3 regions of the Streptomyces sp. CY-1 genome follow, and region 2 is predicted to be linked to each of the others. Evidence: riboswitches for the same ligand, from Rfam matches in the RefSeq annotation. Region 2 holds a riboswitch; each other region holds the start of a gene.
The links. A riboswitch is a leader RNA that binds a small molecule or an ion and turns the genes downstream of it on or off. The one in region 2 is predicted to bind cobalamin.

Region 1 (5,146 bases), 6.8 Mb from region 2:
CCGGCCGGGTGACCGTTCCGGCCCGGGCCCGGGGCCGGGCGCGTGCGGGGCCGGGCGCGTGCGGGGCCGGGCGCGTGCGGGGCCGGGCGCGTGCGGGGCAGGCCCGGGCATGTGCCCGGCCGGGCGGGGGCCCGGCGGGCTCAGCTCGGCTGGCCGTAGCCGCCGAGCTTGTCCGCGGCGCGCCGCAACTCGTCCGGTGGGATCAGGGTGGGGGTGCGGCCGGGGACGGAGACCGCGGTGAGCCAGACCTGGCACATCCATTCGAGCTGGGCGGTGCGGTCGTACGCCTGGTCCAGGGTGGCGCCGTGGACGACGGTGCCGTGGTTGCGCAGCAGACAGCCGCTGCGGCCGCGCAGTGCCTCGATCATGGCGTCGGCCAGTTCGTCGGTTCCGTAGAGCGCGTAGGGCGCGACGCGGATCGGCCCGCCGAGGGCCGCGGTCATGTAGTGGATCGCGGGGAGCTCGTCGACGAGCGTGGAGACGGCCGTGGCGTGGACGGCGTGGGTATGGACCACGGCCTCGGCGTCGGTCTCCCGGTAGACGGCCAGGTGCATGGGCAGCTCGCTGGTGGGCTTCAGCGTGCCGAGGACCTGCTGTCCGTCGAGGTCGACGGCGACGGCGTCCCGTGGGCCGAGCCGGTCGTAGGGGACGCCGCTCGGGGTCACCAGGACGGTGTCGCCGACCCGGGCCGAGACATTGCCCGAGGTGCCGACGACCAGGCCGTCAGCGGTGGTTCTGCGGGCCGTTCGCACCACCTGCGTCCATGCCTGCCGCAGGGGATGGGTCAGCCGCGACTGCGGCTGCCGCGTGGATCGCGACTGGGTCACCTGCCCTCACCTCCGAGGCCCGATCCTCCCAGGCGTCCGGCGGCGGGGCGATGGCGGGACCGGAAGGGGCGCGGCGCTTGTCCACGACCGACTACGACCGCGCCTCGTGGGCACCCGCACCCGTGCGGGTGAACGAGGGTGAACGACGGGCGCCCGCGGGGCCGGTCCAGGGGCCTCCTCCGGCGGTCCTCGATCGAGGCTCAACTCCCCTACGACATGGGAAAGTCGGCCTGAATTCATCAGGCTTTAGCACTCCCGCAACCACGTCACCCTGATGCCCCACTCAGTTCATCTTCCGTTCACCCTGTTTCCTTACGTTCACCGTGCCACTAACGACCTTCGAACTGATTGACCGGGTGTATGGAACACATCACGCTTCTCATCGGGATCGTGATCGTCACGGCCTTGGTGTTCGACTTCACGAACGGCTTCCACGACACGGCTAACGCCATGGCCACCACCATCTCCACGGGAGCACTCGGTCCCAGGGTGGCGGTGGCGATGTCGGCCGTCCTCAATCTCGTCGGCGCGTTCCTGTCCGTGGAGGTGGCCAAGACCATCTCCGGCGGGATCGTCGACGAGGACTCCGGTATCCGACCAGAAGTGATCTTCGCGGGACTGGTCGGGGCGATCCTGTGGAATCTGGTGACCTGGCTCGCCGGACTCCCCTCCAGCTCCTCGCACGCCCTGTTCGGCGGCCTGATCGGCGCCACCGTGGTCTCCGTCGGCCTGGACGGGGTCAACGGGGACGCGATCGTCATGAAGGTCCTGATCCCCGCCGTCGCCGCGCCGGTCGTGGCCGGCATCGCCACGGTGGCCGCCACCCGGCTCACCTACCGGCTCGGCCGCGGCCGCTCTTCGGAGGAGACCGCGAAGGGCTACCGCGCGGGGCAGATCGCCTCGGCCGCCCTGGTCTCGCTGGCCCACGGCACCAACGACGCCCAGAAGACGATGGGCGTGATCACCCTGGCGCTGGTCACCGGGGGCGTGGTGGCACCCGACTCCGACCCGCCGCTGTGGGTCATCGTCTCGGCGGGCCTGGCCATCGCGCTCGGCACCTACCTGGGCGGCTGGCGCATCATCCGCACCATGGGCAAGGGCATCACCGACATCCAGCCGCCGCAGGGCTTCGCCGCCCAGACCGGCGCCGCGACCGTCATCCTCGCCTCCTCCCACATCGGCTTCGCGCTGTCCACCACCCAGGTCTGCTCCGGTGCCGTGATGGGTGCGGGTGTCGGCCGTAAGGGCGCGGTGGTGCGCTGGTCGACCGCCGGCCGCATGGTGGCCGCCTGGGTGCTCACCCTCCCGGCCGCGGGCCTGGTGGCGGGCGGCGCCGCGCTGCTGGCCGACCAGGGGAACGCGGGGATCACGGCGGTGGCCGTGCTCGCCGTCCTGGCCTGCGGGGCGATCTGGGCGCTGTCGCGCCGCAAGCCCGTGGACCACACCAACGTCAACGAGGTCGGCGCACAGGAGCCGGTGGGCGCCGTCACGGCCGCCCTGCGGTCCGTGGCCCCGCCGCCCGCGGGTGCGAAGCCCGCCGCCCCCGAGAGCGCGGCCGAGGCCGCCCCCGAGAGCGGCATCGCCGAGCACACACCCGAGCAGACCCCCACCCCCGCCGCCGCGAGCAGCACCACCCGCTAAGGAGCCATGGAACATGAGCATCGACTGGGCGGCCCTCGGCCAGGTCTTCGGCGTCAGCCTCGTGGTGACGGTCGGCATGGTGGGCGTCTTCACCCTGGGCATCCTCGGGACGTCCCGTAAGGCGGCGCCGGAGCAGGGCGGCGCGGCTGCCGTCTCCGGTGGCGCGGCCGCCGTGTCCGGTGGCGGGGTCGGCGCCTCCGCGCTCGCCCGCACCGGGGCGTACGCCTGCTTCGCGCTGTGCGCCGCGGCCGTGGCGTACGGCATCTATCTGATCGTCGCCTGAGGCTCGCGTCCTCATCGACCCACCGGCCGCCGGATGGTGGCGCTGACCAGCGCCGACCGTCCGGCGGCCGCCTTATGTCCGCCAGTGTCTGTGGGGCTCGGCACACTCGGGCGTCAAGGGTCATATGCGAGTTGACGGCCATTCGCGGCCCATGGTGGACTTCCCGAGCCAAACGGCGGCAGGAGAGGAAGCCGGTGAGAATCCGGCGCGGTCCCGCCACTGTCACCGGGGAGCACTCTCCCATCGCCTGTATGGGGTCACGGCTCGACCGTACGGTTCCTTTCGTACGCGGGGCTGGAAGACCGGGAGGGGCGCGGATCCGGGAGCCAGGAGACTTTCACCGCCGGTCACGTCGAACCAGGGCGCGGACCCTGAGTGAGGACATACCGCCATGCCCGGCACCTCCACGCCGCCAGCCTCCTCTGTCCCCGCTGGCTCCTCCGGCCCCTTCGGTTCCCCTGGCCCCTTCGGCCCCTTTGGTCATGCATGGTCGCGCCGAGGCGTGACGGCGGCCTGACGGATGCGTGCCGATCACGCCTCGTTCGCGTGCGGTGCGGCCCTCGGCTTCCTCGGTGATCTCGCCACGGGCGATCCGCGCCGCGGCCATCCGGTCGCCGCGTTCGGGCGCGCCGCCGCGGCCGCCGAGCGCCGGCTGTGGCGTGACCACCGCGGCTACGGGGCCCTGCACACCGCGTTGTGCGCGGGCGGCGCGGCCGCCGGTGCCGCGCTGCTGACCCGCGCCGTACGGGCCCTGGGCGGGCGCGGTGGCGCGGAGATCGCGCTGACCGCCGCCGCCACCTGGGCCGTGCTGGGCGGCACGACGCTGGGCCGTGAGGCACGGGCCGTCGGCGGGGCCCTGGCCGCGGGGGACCTGGAGATCGCCCGGGAGCGGCTGCCGCATCTGTGCGGGCGCGATCCGCAGGCGCTGGACGGGCCGCAGATCGCCCGCGCGGTCGTCGAATCGGTCGCCGAGAACACCTCCGACGCCGTCGTGGGCGCGCTGGTGTGGGGGGCCCTGGGCGGCGTGCCGGGGCTCATCGGCTTCCGCGCCGTCAACACCCTGGACGCCATGGTGGGCCACAAGTCGCCGCGCTACCGGCGGTTCGGCTGGGCGGCGGCCCGGCTGGACGATGTGGCCGGCTGGCCCGGTGCGCGCCTTACGGCGGTCCTGGCGACCCTCACCGGCCCCGATCCGCGCGGTGCGCGGCGCGCCTGGCGGCGCGACGGCCGGCGCCATCCGAGCCCCAACGCGGGCCCCGTGGAGGCGTCGTTCGCGGGCGCGCTCGGCGTACGGCTGGGCGGCACCCTCACCTACGGCGGCCGGGTCGAGCACCGGCCGGTGCTCAACTCCGGCGGGCGGCCGGTGGAACCGGCCGACATCGAGCGGGCGATACGGCTGTCGCGGCGCGTCGGCGTCCTGGCGCTCGGGGTGTCCATGGCGGCCCGGCCGGTGCTGAGGGCGTTGACGGGGCGGCCCCGGGCCTTGGGAAGGGGCGGCGGATGAGCGGGATACGCGGTAAGGGCGGCACGGAAGGTTCCGGGGCGCGCGGCGGGGGGCTGCTCGTCGCGGGCACCACCTCCGACGCGGGCAAGAGCGTCGTGACGGCCGGGATCTGCCGGTGGCTCGCCCGTAAGGGCGTCACCGTGGCCCCCTTCAAGGCGCAGAACATGTCGCTCAACTCCTTCGTCACCCGGGAGGGGGCGGAGATCGGGCGGGCGCAGGCCATGCAGGCCGCCGCCGCGCGCGTCGAGCCGAGCGCGCTGATGAACCCGGTCCTGCTGAAGCCGGGCAGCGACCGCAGCAGCCAAGTGGTGCTGCTGGGCAAGCCGGTGGGCGAGCTGAGCGCGCGCGGGTACTTCGGGCGCTCGGAGCCGGCGGCGAACCCGCCGTCGGGCGTGGCCTCCCCCGGGCAGCCGCGGCCCTCGGGGCGGGAGGCCCTGCTGGGGACCGTCACGGAGTGCCTGGAGGAGCTGCGGCGCACCCATGACGCGGTGATCTGCGAGGGCGCGGGCAGCCCGGCCGAGATCAATCTGCGCCGTACCGACATCGTCAACATGGGGCTGGCGCGCGCCGCCGGGCTTCCGGTCGTGGTGGTCGGGGACATCGACCGCGGTGGCGTCTTCGCGTCCTTCTTCGGCACCACCGCGCTGCTGTCGGCGGCGGACCAACGGCATGTGGCCGGCTATCTGGTGAACAAGTTCCGCGGCGATGTGAGCCTTCTGGAGCCCGGTCTGGAGATGCTGCGCGACCTCACCGGGCGCCCGACCGTCGGTGTGCTCCCGTTCGCCCACGGGCTGGGGATCGACGAGGAGGACGGGCTGCGGGTGTCGCTGCGCGGGGCGGTGCGGGAGAGCGTCGTGGCGCCCCCTTACGGCGCGGACGTCCTGCGGATCG
Region 2 (5,146 bases):
CCCACGGGCCCGCTCCTCGGCCTCGTCGGCGCCGGTGCGGGTGGCGGCCGACTCGTCGAGGCCGAGCGCCTCGCGCAGCCCGGGGAGTGCGGACGTACCGCCCCAGATCTGGCGGGCGCGGAGGATGGCCAGCACCAGGTTGACGCGCGCGGGCCCGGCCGGGGCGGTGCCCAGGACATGCAGTCCGTCGCGTATCTGGGCGTCCTTGACCTCGCACAGCCAGCCGTCGACATGCAGCAGGAAGTCGTCGAAGCCGTCGTCGTCCGGCCGGTCCTCCAGGCCCAGGTCGTGGTCGAGCCGGGCGGCCTGGATGAGGGTCCAGATCTGGGCGCGGATGGCGGGGAGCTTGGCCGGGTCCATCGCGGAGATGGCGGCGTACTCGTCGAGCAACTGCTCCAGCCGCGCGATGTCGCCGTAGGAGTCGGCGCGGGCCATCGGCGGGACGAGGTGGTCGACGAGGGTGGCGTGGACACGGCGCTTGGCCTGGGTGCCCTCGCCCGGGTCGTTGACCAGGAAGGGGTAGATGAGCGGCAGATCGCCGAGCGCGGCGTCGGGGCCGCAGGCGGCGGAGAGTCCGGCGTTCTTGCCCGGCAGCCACTCCAGGTTGCCGTGTTTGCCCAGGTGGACCATGGCGTCGGCGCCGAATCCGCCGTCGGCTCGGGGGGTGGCCATCCAGCGGTAGGCGGCCAGGTAGTGGTGCGAGGGCGGCAGATCGGGGTCGTGGTAGATGGCGATGGGGTTCTCGCCGAAGCCGCGCGGGGGCTGGATGACCACCAGGAGGTTGCCGCGGCGCAGCGCGGCCAGCACGATCTCGCCCTCCGGGTCGCGGCTGGTGTCGACGAACATCTGGCCGGGCGGCGGGCCCCAGTGCTCCTCGACCGCCTCCCGCAGCGCCTGCGGGAGCGTGGCGTACCAGCGGCGGTAGTCGGCGGCCGGGACGCGGACGGGGTTGCGGGCGAGCTGCTCCTCGGTGAGCCACTCCTGGTCATGGCCGCCCGCCTCGATGAGGGCGCGGATCAGGTCGTCGCCGTCGCCGGAGACCAGGCCCGGGAGCGCGTTTGGCCCGTCCTCGGGGCCGAGGTCATAGCCATCGGCGCGCAGCCGGCGCAGCAGGGCGACGGCGCTTGCGGGGGTGTCGAGGCCGACGGCGTTGCCGATCCGGGAGTGCTTGGTGGGATAGGCGGAGAGGACGAGCGCCAGGCGCTTGTCGGCGGCGGGGATATGGCGGAGCCGGGCGTGTCGTACCGCGATTCCGGCGACACGCGCGGCGCGCTCGGCATCGGCGGCATAGACCGGCAGACCGTCCTCGTCGACCTCCTTGAACGAGAACGGCACGGTGATGAGCCGCCCGTCGAACTCCGGGACGGCGACCTGGGTAGCGGCGTCCAGCGGGGAGAGCCCCTCGTCGTTCTCCTCCCACGCGGCGCGCGACGAGGTCAGGCACAGCGCCTGGAGCACGGGCACGTCGAGCGAGGCGAGCGCGCCCGCGTCCCATGCCTCGTCGTCGCCGCCCGCGGACGCCTCGGCGGGGCGGGTGCCACCAGCCGCGAGGACGGTGGTCACGATGGCGTCGGCCGCGCCGAGGGCCTCGATCAACTCGGGTTCGGGAGCCCGCAGCGAGGCGACGAACAGCGGCAGCGGGCGGCCACCGGCGTCCTCCACGGCCCGGCACAGGGCCTCCACGAAGGCGGTGTTGCCGCTCATGTGGTGGGCGCGGTAGTAGAGCACCGCGATGGTCGGGCCGGTGACGGCGCCGGAGCCGGCCGCGCGGCCGGTGCGCTCCAGCGGCCCCCAGGTGGGCGCGGGCGCGGGCGGTTCGAAGCCATGGCCGGTGAGCAGCACGGTGTCGGAGAGGAACCGGGCGAGCTGGTCGAGGTTGGCGGGCCCGCCGTGGGCGAGGTAGGCGTGGGCCTCGGCGGCGATGCCGACCGGGACCGTGGACGCCTCCATGAGCTGGGCGTCGGGCGCCTGTTCACCGGTGAGGACGACGACCGGGAGGTCGCCCGCGAGCAGCGTGTCGAGCCCCTCCTGCCAGGCGCGGATGCCGCCGAGGAGCCGTACGACGACGAGTTCGACGCCGTCGAGGAGGCCGGGGAGATCGTCGAGAGCGAGGCGGGCCGGGTTGGCGAGGCGGTACGGCACCGGGCCCGTGGCGGCACGGGCGCTGAGCAGGTCGGTGTCGGACGTCGACAGCAGCAGAATCATGCGGCGGCATGCCTTCCTCGGGGTCCGCGCCCCGGGCGGGTTAAGACGGCGGCAGTTCCTGGCTCGCGCGACCGCTGCCGTTCGGCGGCTTCCGCGCTCACAGTGGCGGGACCGCGCCGGATTTACACCGACTTCCTACCGTGAGTGCCGTCTTGTGCGTTCGGTGGGCCGGGACCGACCCACCGCTGAGCATAGTAAGCGTTGCTGACCTGCCACGGGATGGTGAGTTCCGGCCTGGCCGGGGCGGTGGGCCGGACCGGATCGTCGGTATGCTCGCCGCCATGCCCCTCCCCCCGACAACCACCCCATCCGGGGATGAAACCCCCGTGCGCGGGCGCGATGACGCCTGTCCGGGCGCGCTGCGGCTGCACCCGGCGGACGACGGTTCGCTCGCCCGGGTCCGGGTGCCGGGCGGGCTGCTGACGGCCCGTCAGGCGGTGGCGCTGGGACGGCTGGCAGAGGAGCTGGGCGACGGGCGGCTGGACATCACCTCGCGGGGCAATCTCCAGGTGCGCGGCCTGGATACGGGGTGCGGCGCGGAACTCGCGGCCCGGCTGCGGGCGGCCGGACTGCTGCCCTCGGACCGCCATGACCGGGTGCGCAACATCGTGGCGTCGCCGCTGTCCGGCCTGGACGGCGGGGGGCACGCGGATGTGGCGGCGTGGGTGCGGTCGCTGGACGCCGTGCTGTGCGACGACTCACCGGCGGGGGGCGGGGAATTGTCGGGCTTGTCGGGCAGGTTCCTGTTCGCGCTGGACGATGGGCGGGGCGATGTGGCCGCCTTGGGCGCCGATGTGACATTGATCGCAACGCCGGACGGCGGAGCGGTGCTGCGGGCCGGCGGTCCGCCGCCGGGTCCGGATGTGCCGTCGCCGTCGACGGGGGCGGCACGCCCGGACGCGGCGGGGCGGCGGGGGTCTCGTACGGCCGGGTCGGCGGTGGGTGGCGGTCTCCGAGTGCGGGGCGAAGACGCGCCGCGTGCGGCGGCGCTGGCCGCGGTGGAGTTCCTGGCCAAGGCGCGTGAGAGCGGCACCCGGGCGTGGCGGGCACGCGAACTCCCCGCGCGACACGCCGTGACGACCGAGGGACTGGCCGCGCGACTCGCCGACGCGGGCGTGGCGGCCGTACCCGTGGAGCATGAACCAGCTCCCCGCGCCCGCGCCACACCACCCGCCCCCGGACCGATCCCCGGCCCGGACGGACGTCACGCGCTGTCCGTCGCCCTCCCCCTGGGCCGGGTGAGCGCCGCGCAGTGGCAGCTGCTCGCCGCGCTCGCCTCCCGGGGCGGGGCCGCTGAGCTGCGTATGACACCCTGGCGCGGCGTGGTGCTCCCCGGGTTCGCCCCGGACGACACGCGCGGTGCCTTGGCCGAACTGTCCGACGCGGGGCTGGTGACCACGCCGGACTCGCCGTGGCTCGGGGTCGGCGCGTGCACGGGACGGCCCGGCTGCGCCAAGTCCCTGGCGGATGTGCGGGCCGACACGGCACGCATGGTCGCGGACCCGGCGCTACGGACCTCGGGCACGCGGCGAGGGTTTGCGGACCCGGCGCCGGGAGCCTCGGGCACCGCCTGGTCCGATCCGCTGCCGGTGTACATCTCCGGGTGTGAACGGCGCTGCGGTCACCCCGGGGGCCGCTGGGTGGACGCCCTGGCCACCGGAGACAGGGACTACCGCGTCACCGTACGGGGCGCGAGGGAAGACACGCCGGAGGCGGACAGCGCGGACAGTGTGCACAGCGTGGATGTGACAGCGGAGCAGTTGGCCGGCGCCGTGGCGGCGGCCCGTGGAACGACATGATCGAGGACACCGTGTTCGACTACGAGAAGGACGGGGCGGCCATCTACCGCGCGTCCTTTGCCACCATCCGTGCCGAGGCCGACCTCGGCGGGCTCCCCGCCGACGTCAGCCAGGTGGCGGTGCGGATGATCCACGCCTGCGGCATGGTCGACCTGGTCAAGGACCTCGCGTACAGCCCCGAGGTGGTCTCCCGCGCCCGCGCCGCGCTGTGGTCCGGCGCGCCGGTGCTCTGTGACGCGCGCATGGTCGCCAGCGGGGTCACCCGCAAGCGGCTGCCCGCCGACAACGAGGTCATCTGCACCCTCGCGGACCCCGCCGTACCGGAGTTGGCGCGGCGCATGGGCACCACGCGCAGCGCCGCCGCGCTGGAGCTGTGGCGGGACCGGCTCGACGGGGCGGTGGTGGCGGTGGGCAACGCCCCCACGGCGCTGTTCCGGCTGCTGGAGATGATCGAAGAAGGAGGGGCGGGCGCGCCGCGCCCGGCCGCCGTGATCGGTGTGCCGGTGGGCTTCATCGGCGCCGCCGAGTCCAAGGAGGCGCTGGCCGGGCATCCGGCGGCGCTCGACCACCTGGTGGTGCACGGCCGGCGGGGCGGCAGCGCCATCGCCGCGGCGGCGATCAACGCGATAGCGAGCGAGGAAGAGTGAGCGAGCAGCAGACGGGCCGGCTCTACGGTGTGGGGCTCGGTCCCGGCGACCCCGCCCTGATGACCGTACGCGCCGTGGAGGTCATCGCCGAAGCCGATGTCATCGCGTACCACAGCGCCCGGCACGGGCGCAGCATCGCCCGCTCCATAGCCGAGCGGCATCTGCGGCCGGACCACATCGAGGAGCGGCTGGTCTACCCGGTCACCACGGAGACCACCGACCATCCGGGCGGCTATCGCGGCGCGATGGACGAGTTCTACGCGGAGGCGGCCACCAGGCTCGCCGCGCATCTGGACGCGGGGCGCACGGTCGCGGTGCTCGCGGAGGGCGATCCGCTCTTCTACGGCTCGTACATGCATATGCACAAGCGGCTCGCCGACCGCTACCCCACCGAGGTCATCCCCGGTGTCACCTCGGTCAGCGCGGCGGCAGCCCGGCTCGGCGCGCCGCTGGTGGAGGGCGAGGAGGTGCTGACGGTCCTCCCCGGCACCCTGC
Region 3 (5,146 bases), 7.9 Mb from region 2:
GAGCCCCGGGAACACGATCGGGTCGTCCGGCAGCCGGTGGGTGAACGGGCACTGGGCGACGAACTCCGCGACGCGCACCGGTGCGTTGGCGCTCCGCGGGCCCGACGCCGCGCCCGCCTTGCCGGTGGCGCGCAGCTCGGCACGCGCACTGGCCGGGCCGATGGAGAGCAGGGACAGGACGAGGCCGAGGGCGGCAAGGACGACGCCCGGACCCCGCCAGTGGCCGAGGACACGCCGTAAGGGCGGGAAGCGTGGGGGTGTGGCGGACATGACTCTCCTTTCCGTGCACGCACGGAAGAGCGAAAAGAGCGGGAGAGAGCCCAGCGGTGTGGTCACACGGGGCTGCCGAGAGAGCGCTCTCTCGGAGCGATGCTGCGGACGCTAGAGGTGGCCCACACCACTGTCAAGAGCCTGCGGCAGCGGGGATGCTGTCGCAGGCTTCGGCGTCCGCTCGGTCAGTCCTCGGAACCCGGATCGGTTCGCTCGGCCGGGGCCGAGGGCAGCAGATGAATGAGCAGCAGAACGATCCCGGAAATCGTGAACACGCGCGTGGCGGCCTCCAGGCCGTTCCACTTCTCCGACTGCCACATGGCGAACCACTCGCCGCCGATGCCGATGAACCCGGCGCCGAAGAGCAGCATCAGCATCAACAGCCCCACGGTGCCGGTCCGACGGGCGCGGCGGACGCGGTCTGCGGGCGGCCCCGCGAACCACATGGCCGTCGCGGCGAGGAGGACAAGAGCGGAGAGGGTCTCCCAGGCGATGATGGCGACGTAGGCGGTGTCCTGGAGCGCGGTGGAGTCGATGGCCCGCCACATCAGGTCGTCGTCCTTGAACGTGGTGTCCATCGCCAGGACATGCCGCACGAACTGCTGGTTGCTGTCGAAGTCGGTGATGTTCCCGAAGGCGACGAGCGTGATGTACAGCGCGATCGTCCCGGTGAGCACCCCCGAGGTCATCGCGTAGATACGGGGTGAACGTATTCTGCCGGTTCGCTCTGTCACGATGACCTCTGTCTCCCGTTGGATCCCGCTGACCATGAAGCGTGCGGGAGCCGTAGCGTACAACTGACCGGATCAGAGCGGTGATGGACGCCGTACAGGCGCTGTACAGACGCCGTACGGCTGCCGAGCCGGGCCGACGGCGGGGGAGACGCGGGTCACATGCGTCCATGTCACAGCGGGTCGGGCTACCCCGTCTCAGGGGTGTAGCCACTGAACGACCACAGAGGAGCACACCATGGACGCGCGACTGAACTACTCCGCCAGCCAGACCGCCGGCAAGGTCCTGAGGCCCGTCATGGCGGCGGGCAGGGCGGTCAAGGAGTCGCCGCTGCCGGTGGCGACGCAGGAGCTGGTGGCGATACGGGTGAGCCAGATCAACGGCTGCGCCGTCTGCATCGACATGCACACCAAGGAAGCCGCCGCGGCCGGTGAGACCCCGGTGCGGCTGAACCTGGTCGCGGTATGGCGGGAGGCCACCGTCTTCACCGATGCCGAACGGGCCGCGCTGGCGCTGGCGGAGGAGGGGACCCGGGTCGCGGACGCGGCCCGTGGGGTCGGCGACGAGGTGTGGGCGAATGCCACCGAGCACTATGACGAGGAGCAGCTCACCGCGCTGGTGATCCTGGTCTCCTTCATGAATATGGTGAACCGGCTGAACGTCATCACCCAGCAGCCCGCGGCCGGTGACTACGAGGCCGGGCAGTTCCACTGACCGGCAGCGGCAACAGCAATGCCAGCGGGAACAGCAACGGCGTCGGCAACGGGCCCAGAGGAAAGGGGGATTCGGCGTGAACAAGGTCGAGGAGTTCGAGGAGCTGCGGCCGCTGCTGTTCTCGATCGCCTATCGGATCCTGGGCAGTGTGAGCGAGGCCGAGGACGCGGTGCAGGAGACCTGGCTGCGCTTCGACGGCTCGGCGACCCGGCCCACGTCGACCAAGGCGTTTCTCTCGGCCACGGTGACGCGGATCTCGATCGATGTGCTGCGCTCGGCGCGCGTGCGACGGGAGGAGTACGTGGGCCCGTGGTTCCCCGAGCCGCTGCTCAGCGATCCGTATCAGGATCCGGCCCGGGCGGTGGAGCTGGCCGACTCGGTGTCGATGGCGGCGCTGTTGCTGCTGGAGCGGCTCAGCCCGCTGGAGCGGGCGGTGTTCGTGCTGCGGGAGGTGTTCGCCTTCGGGTTCGACGAGGTCGCCACGGCGGTGGGACGTTCGGAGGCGGCGTGCAGGCAGTTGCTGGTGCGGGCGCGGCGGCATATGGAGGCGGGGCGGCCGCGGTTCGAGGCGGACCGGCGGGAGCGGCAGGAGCTGGCCACGCGGTTCTTCGACGCGCTGAAGGACGGCGATGTGGGCGCGCTGCGGAATCTGCTGGCCGCCGATGTGCAGTTGGTCGGGGACGGCGGCGGCAAGGCCCCGCGGCTGGCCAAGGCCGTCATGGGCGCGGAGAACGTGGCCCGGCTGCTGGGCACGGTCTTCCCCTGGCTGCTGCGGATCGATGTGTCGTTCGAGCTTCATGAGGTCAACGGCCAGCCCGGCGCGGTCTTCCGGGAGCGGGACGGCAAGGTGCTCCAGACCTTGGTCCTCGATGTGCTCGACGGGCAGATTCAGGCCATCCGCGCGGTGATCAATCCCGACAAGCTCGGCCACCTCGGACCGGTCGGCGACGCCTGGGCCGTCGACCGCGAGGTGCGGCGGGCCCGTCGGCGGTCGACCTGACCCCGGGACGTGGTCTCCCACCCGTGACCAGTCCGACACCCTGATCGTTCGACGATCTTGATAGTCTCGGGGAGCCAGTCGTGCCACATCCGAGGCCAGGGAATCCGGTGTGAATCCGGAGCTGACGCGCAGCGGTGAGGGGGACGGGCGGGGCATGTGACACCCACTGGGAGGAGTCCGTGACGGCCGCGAAGCCGCCGCGGACGAGCCCGGGAAGGGGCCCCGTCCGGACGAACCCGAGTCCGAAGACCTGCTGGCACCTCCGCGCCCCGTGCGGGGAGGACGTCCGTAGGCCAGGCTCCGCGTACGAGCCCCGACAACCGAGGCATGCCCGTGCTCCGCTCTGCCCGCCGTACCGCGGCCCTCCTGCTCGCCCCCGCCCTCCTGCTCACCGCGTGCGGTGGCTCCGGCGGCGACGGCGCGGCCGGCACGAAGCCCGCCGGTGCGGGCTTTCCGCGCACCATCGACAACTGCGGCCACAAGGTCACGGTGAAGTCCGTCCCCAAGCGTGCCCTCTCGCTCAACCAGGGCACCACGGAGATCCTGCTCTCCCTCGGCCTCGCCGACCGCATGGCGGGCACCGCCACCTGGACCGACCCGGTGATGAAGGGCCTGGAGAAGGCGAACGCGACGGTGCCGCGCCTGGCGGACAACGCGCCGTCCTTCGAGAAGGCCCTGGACGCCGAACCCGACTTCGTCACCGCCTCGTTCGTCTCCACCCTCGGCAAGGGCGGCGTGGCCACCCGCGAGCAGTTCGAGAAACTGGGCGTGCCCACGTATGTCTCGCCGTCCGACTGCTCGGCGGGCCGGGACCCCGACAGCGGTGGCGACGGCTCCCGCAGCAAGCCGCTCACCCTGGACGCCGTCTACGGCGAGATACGCGACCTGGCCCGCGCGTTCGGCGTCGACGAGCGTGGCGAGAAGCTCGTCGCGCGGTTGCGGCAGCGGGTGCGTACGGCCGCCGAGGGAGTGGACGCCTCCGGCGTCTCGCTCATGTACTGGTTCGCCAACTCCCAGTCGCCCTACCTCGCCGGCTGCTGCGGCGCGCCGGGCGCCATCACCCGGGCCGTCGGGGCGAAGAACGCCTTCTCCGACACCCACGACGAGTGGCCGCAGATCAACTGGGAGACCGTGGCCGACCGCGACCCGGACGTCATCGTCCTCGGCGATCTCACCCGCAAGCAGCAGACCGCGGAGACCGCCAAGGCCAAGATGCGTTTCCTGGAGACCAACGCCGCCACCCGCAATCTCACCGCCGTGAAGAAGAAGCGGTACGTCCTGCTCAGCGGGCAGGCGATGAACCCGTCCATCCGCACCGTCGAAGGGGTCGAGCAGGTCGCCGCCGGGCTGCGCGACTTCGGACTCGCCAAGTGACCCCCCGCCTCCGGCTGCTGATCGCGGGAGGGCCGGCCGCGCTGCTCGCGTCGATCGCCGTCGCCGTGACCATCGGCCCCGCCGACATCTCCACGTCCGACGTCTGGGCGGCGGTCTCCGCCCATCTCGGCCTGGGCGAGAGCACGTTGCCACCGCTGCGCGACGGCATCGTATGGAACCTGCGCATGCCCCGCACCCTGCTCGCCGCGGTGTGCGGGGCGGGGCTGGCCCTGTGCGGGGCCGTGATGCAGTCCCTGCTGCGCAATCCGCTGGCCGACCCCTTCGTCCTCGGGGTGTCCTCCGGCGCCTCCACCGGTGCCGTCGCCGTGGTCGTCCTCGGCGTGGGCGGCGGGGCCGTGTCGCTGTCGGCGGGCGCGTTCATCGGCGCGCTGCTCTCCTTCGGCCTGGTCCTGATGCTCAGCCACAGCCTCGGCGGCAGCACCGACCGTGTGGTGCTGTCCGGGGTGGCCGCCATGCAACTGTTCTCCGCGCTGACCTCGTTCACCGTCCTCACCTCCGCGGACGCCGACACCACCCGCGCCGTGCTGTTCTGGCTCCTCGGCTCGCTCACCGGCGCCGGCTGGAGCGATGTGCTGCTGTGTGCCGTCGTCCTGGCCGGCGTCCTCCTGGTCTGTCTCGGACACGCCCGCACCCTGGACGCGTTCGCCTTCGGCGAGGAGGCCGCCGCAGCGCTCGGCGTCCGGGTGGCCCGCACCCGCCTCGTCCTGCTGTGCGCGACGGCGCTGCTCACCGCGACCCTGGTCAGCTCCGCCGGGGCCATCGGCTTCGTCGGCCTGGTCCTCCCGCATGCCACCCGCGCCCTCACCGGGTCCGGCCACGCCCGCCTCCTGCCGGTCACCGCACTGGCCGGAGCCATCTTCCTGGTGTGGGTGGACACCGCCGCCCGCACCGTGATCGACCCCCAGGAGGTCCCGGTGGGCGTGGTGACGTCCCTCATCGGCGTACCGGCCTTCGTCGCCGTGCTCTACCGCGGCCGGAGGAAGACATGACCGACTCCCTTCCCGCGGACACCGCGGACACCGCGGACACCGCGGA

Region 1: it holds a riboswitch for cobalamin, as region 2 does, so the genes downstream of both, ACK1X7_RS13310 (cobalamin biosynthesis protein) here and cobN (cobaltochelatase subunit CobN) in region 2, are expected to answer to the same signal.
Region 3: it holds a riboswitch for cobalamin, as region 2 does, so the genes downstream of both, ACK1X7_RS08325 (ABC transporter substrate-binding protein) here and cobN (cobaltochelatase subunit CobN) in region 2, are expected to answer to the same signal.

The regions. Positions count from the first base shown of each region.
Region 1 is NZ_CP178393.1:3,092,411-3,097,556, forward strand. It holds gene ACK1X7_RS13295 (class II aldolase/adducin family protein) at 141-827, opposite strand; gene ACK1X7_RS13300 (inorganic phosphate transporter) at 1,188-2,468, shown strand; gene ACK1X7_RS13305 (hypothetical protein) at 2,482-2,751, shown strand; cobalamin riboswitch at 2,890-3,107, shown strand; gene ACK1X7_RS13310 (cobalamin biosynthesis protein) at 3,272-4,255, shown strand; gene ACK1X7_RS13315 (cobyric acid synthase) at 4,252-5,146, shown strand, end outside.
Region 2 is NZ_CP178393.1:9,877,559-9,882,704, reverse strand. It holds gene cobN (cobaltochelatase subunit CobN) at 1-2,205, opposite strand, end outside; cobalamin riboswitch at 2,239-2,403, opposite strand; gene ACK1X7_RS42615 (nitrite reductase) at 2,475-4,004, shown strand; gene ACK1X7_RS42610 (precorrin-8X methylmutase) at 4,016-4,651, shown strand; gene ACK1X7_RS42605 (precorrin-2 C(20)-methyltransferase) at 4,648-5,146, shown strand, end outside.
Region 3 is NZ_CP178393.1:2,007,545-2,012,690, reverse strand. It holds gene ACK1X7_RS08345 (DUF1996 domain-containing protein) at 1-270, opposite strand, end outside; gene ACK1X7_RS08340 (DUF2165 domain-containing protein) at 456-959, opposite strand; gene ACK1X7_RS08335 (carboxymuconolactone decarboxylase family protein) at 1,240-1,716, shown strand; gene ACK1X7_RS08330 (RNA polymerase sigma-70 factor) at 1,793-2,716, shown strand; cobalamin riboswitch at 2,761-2,988, shown strand; gene ACK1X7_RS08325 (ABC transporter substrate-binding protein) at 3,044-4,090, shown strand; gene ACK1X7_RS08320 (FecCD family ABC transporter permease) at 4,087-5,100, shown strand; gene ACK1X7_RS08315 (ABC transporter ATP-binding protein) at 5,097-5,146, shown strand, end outside.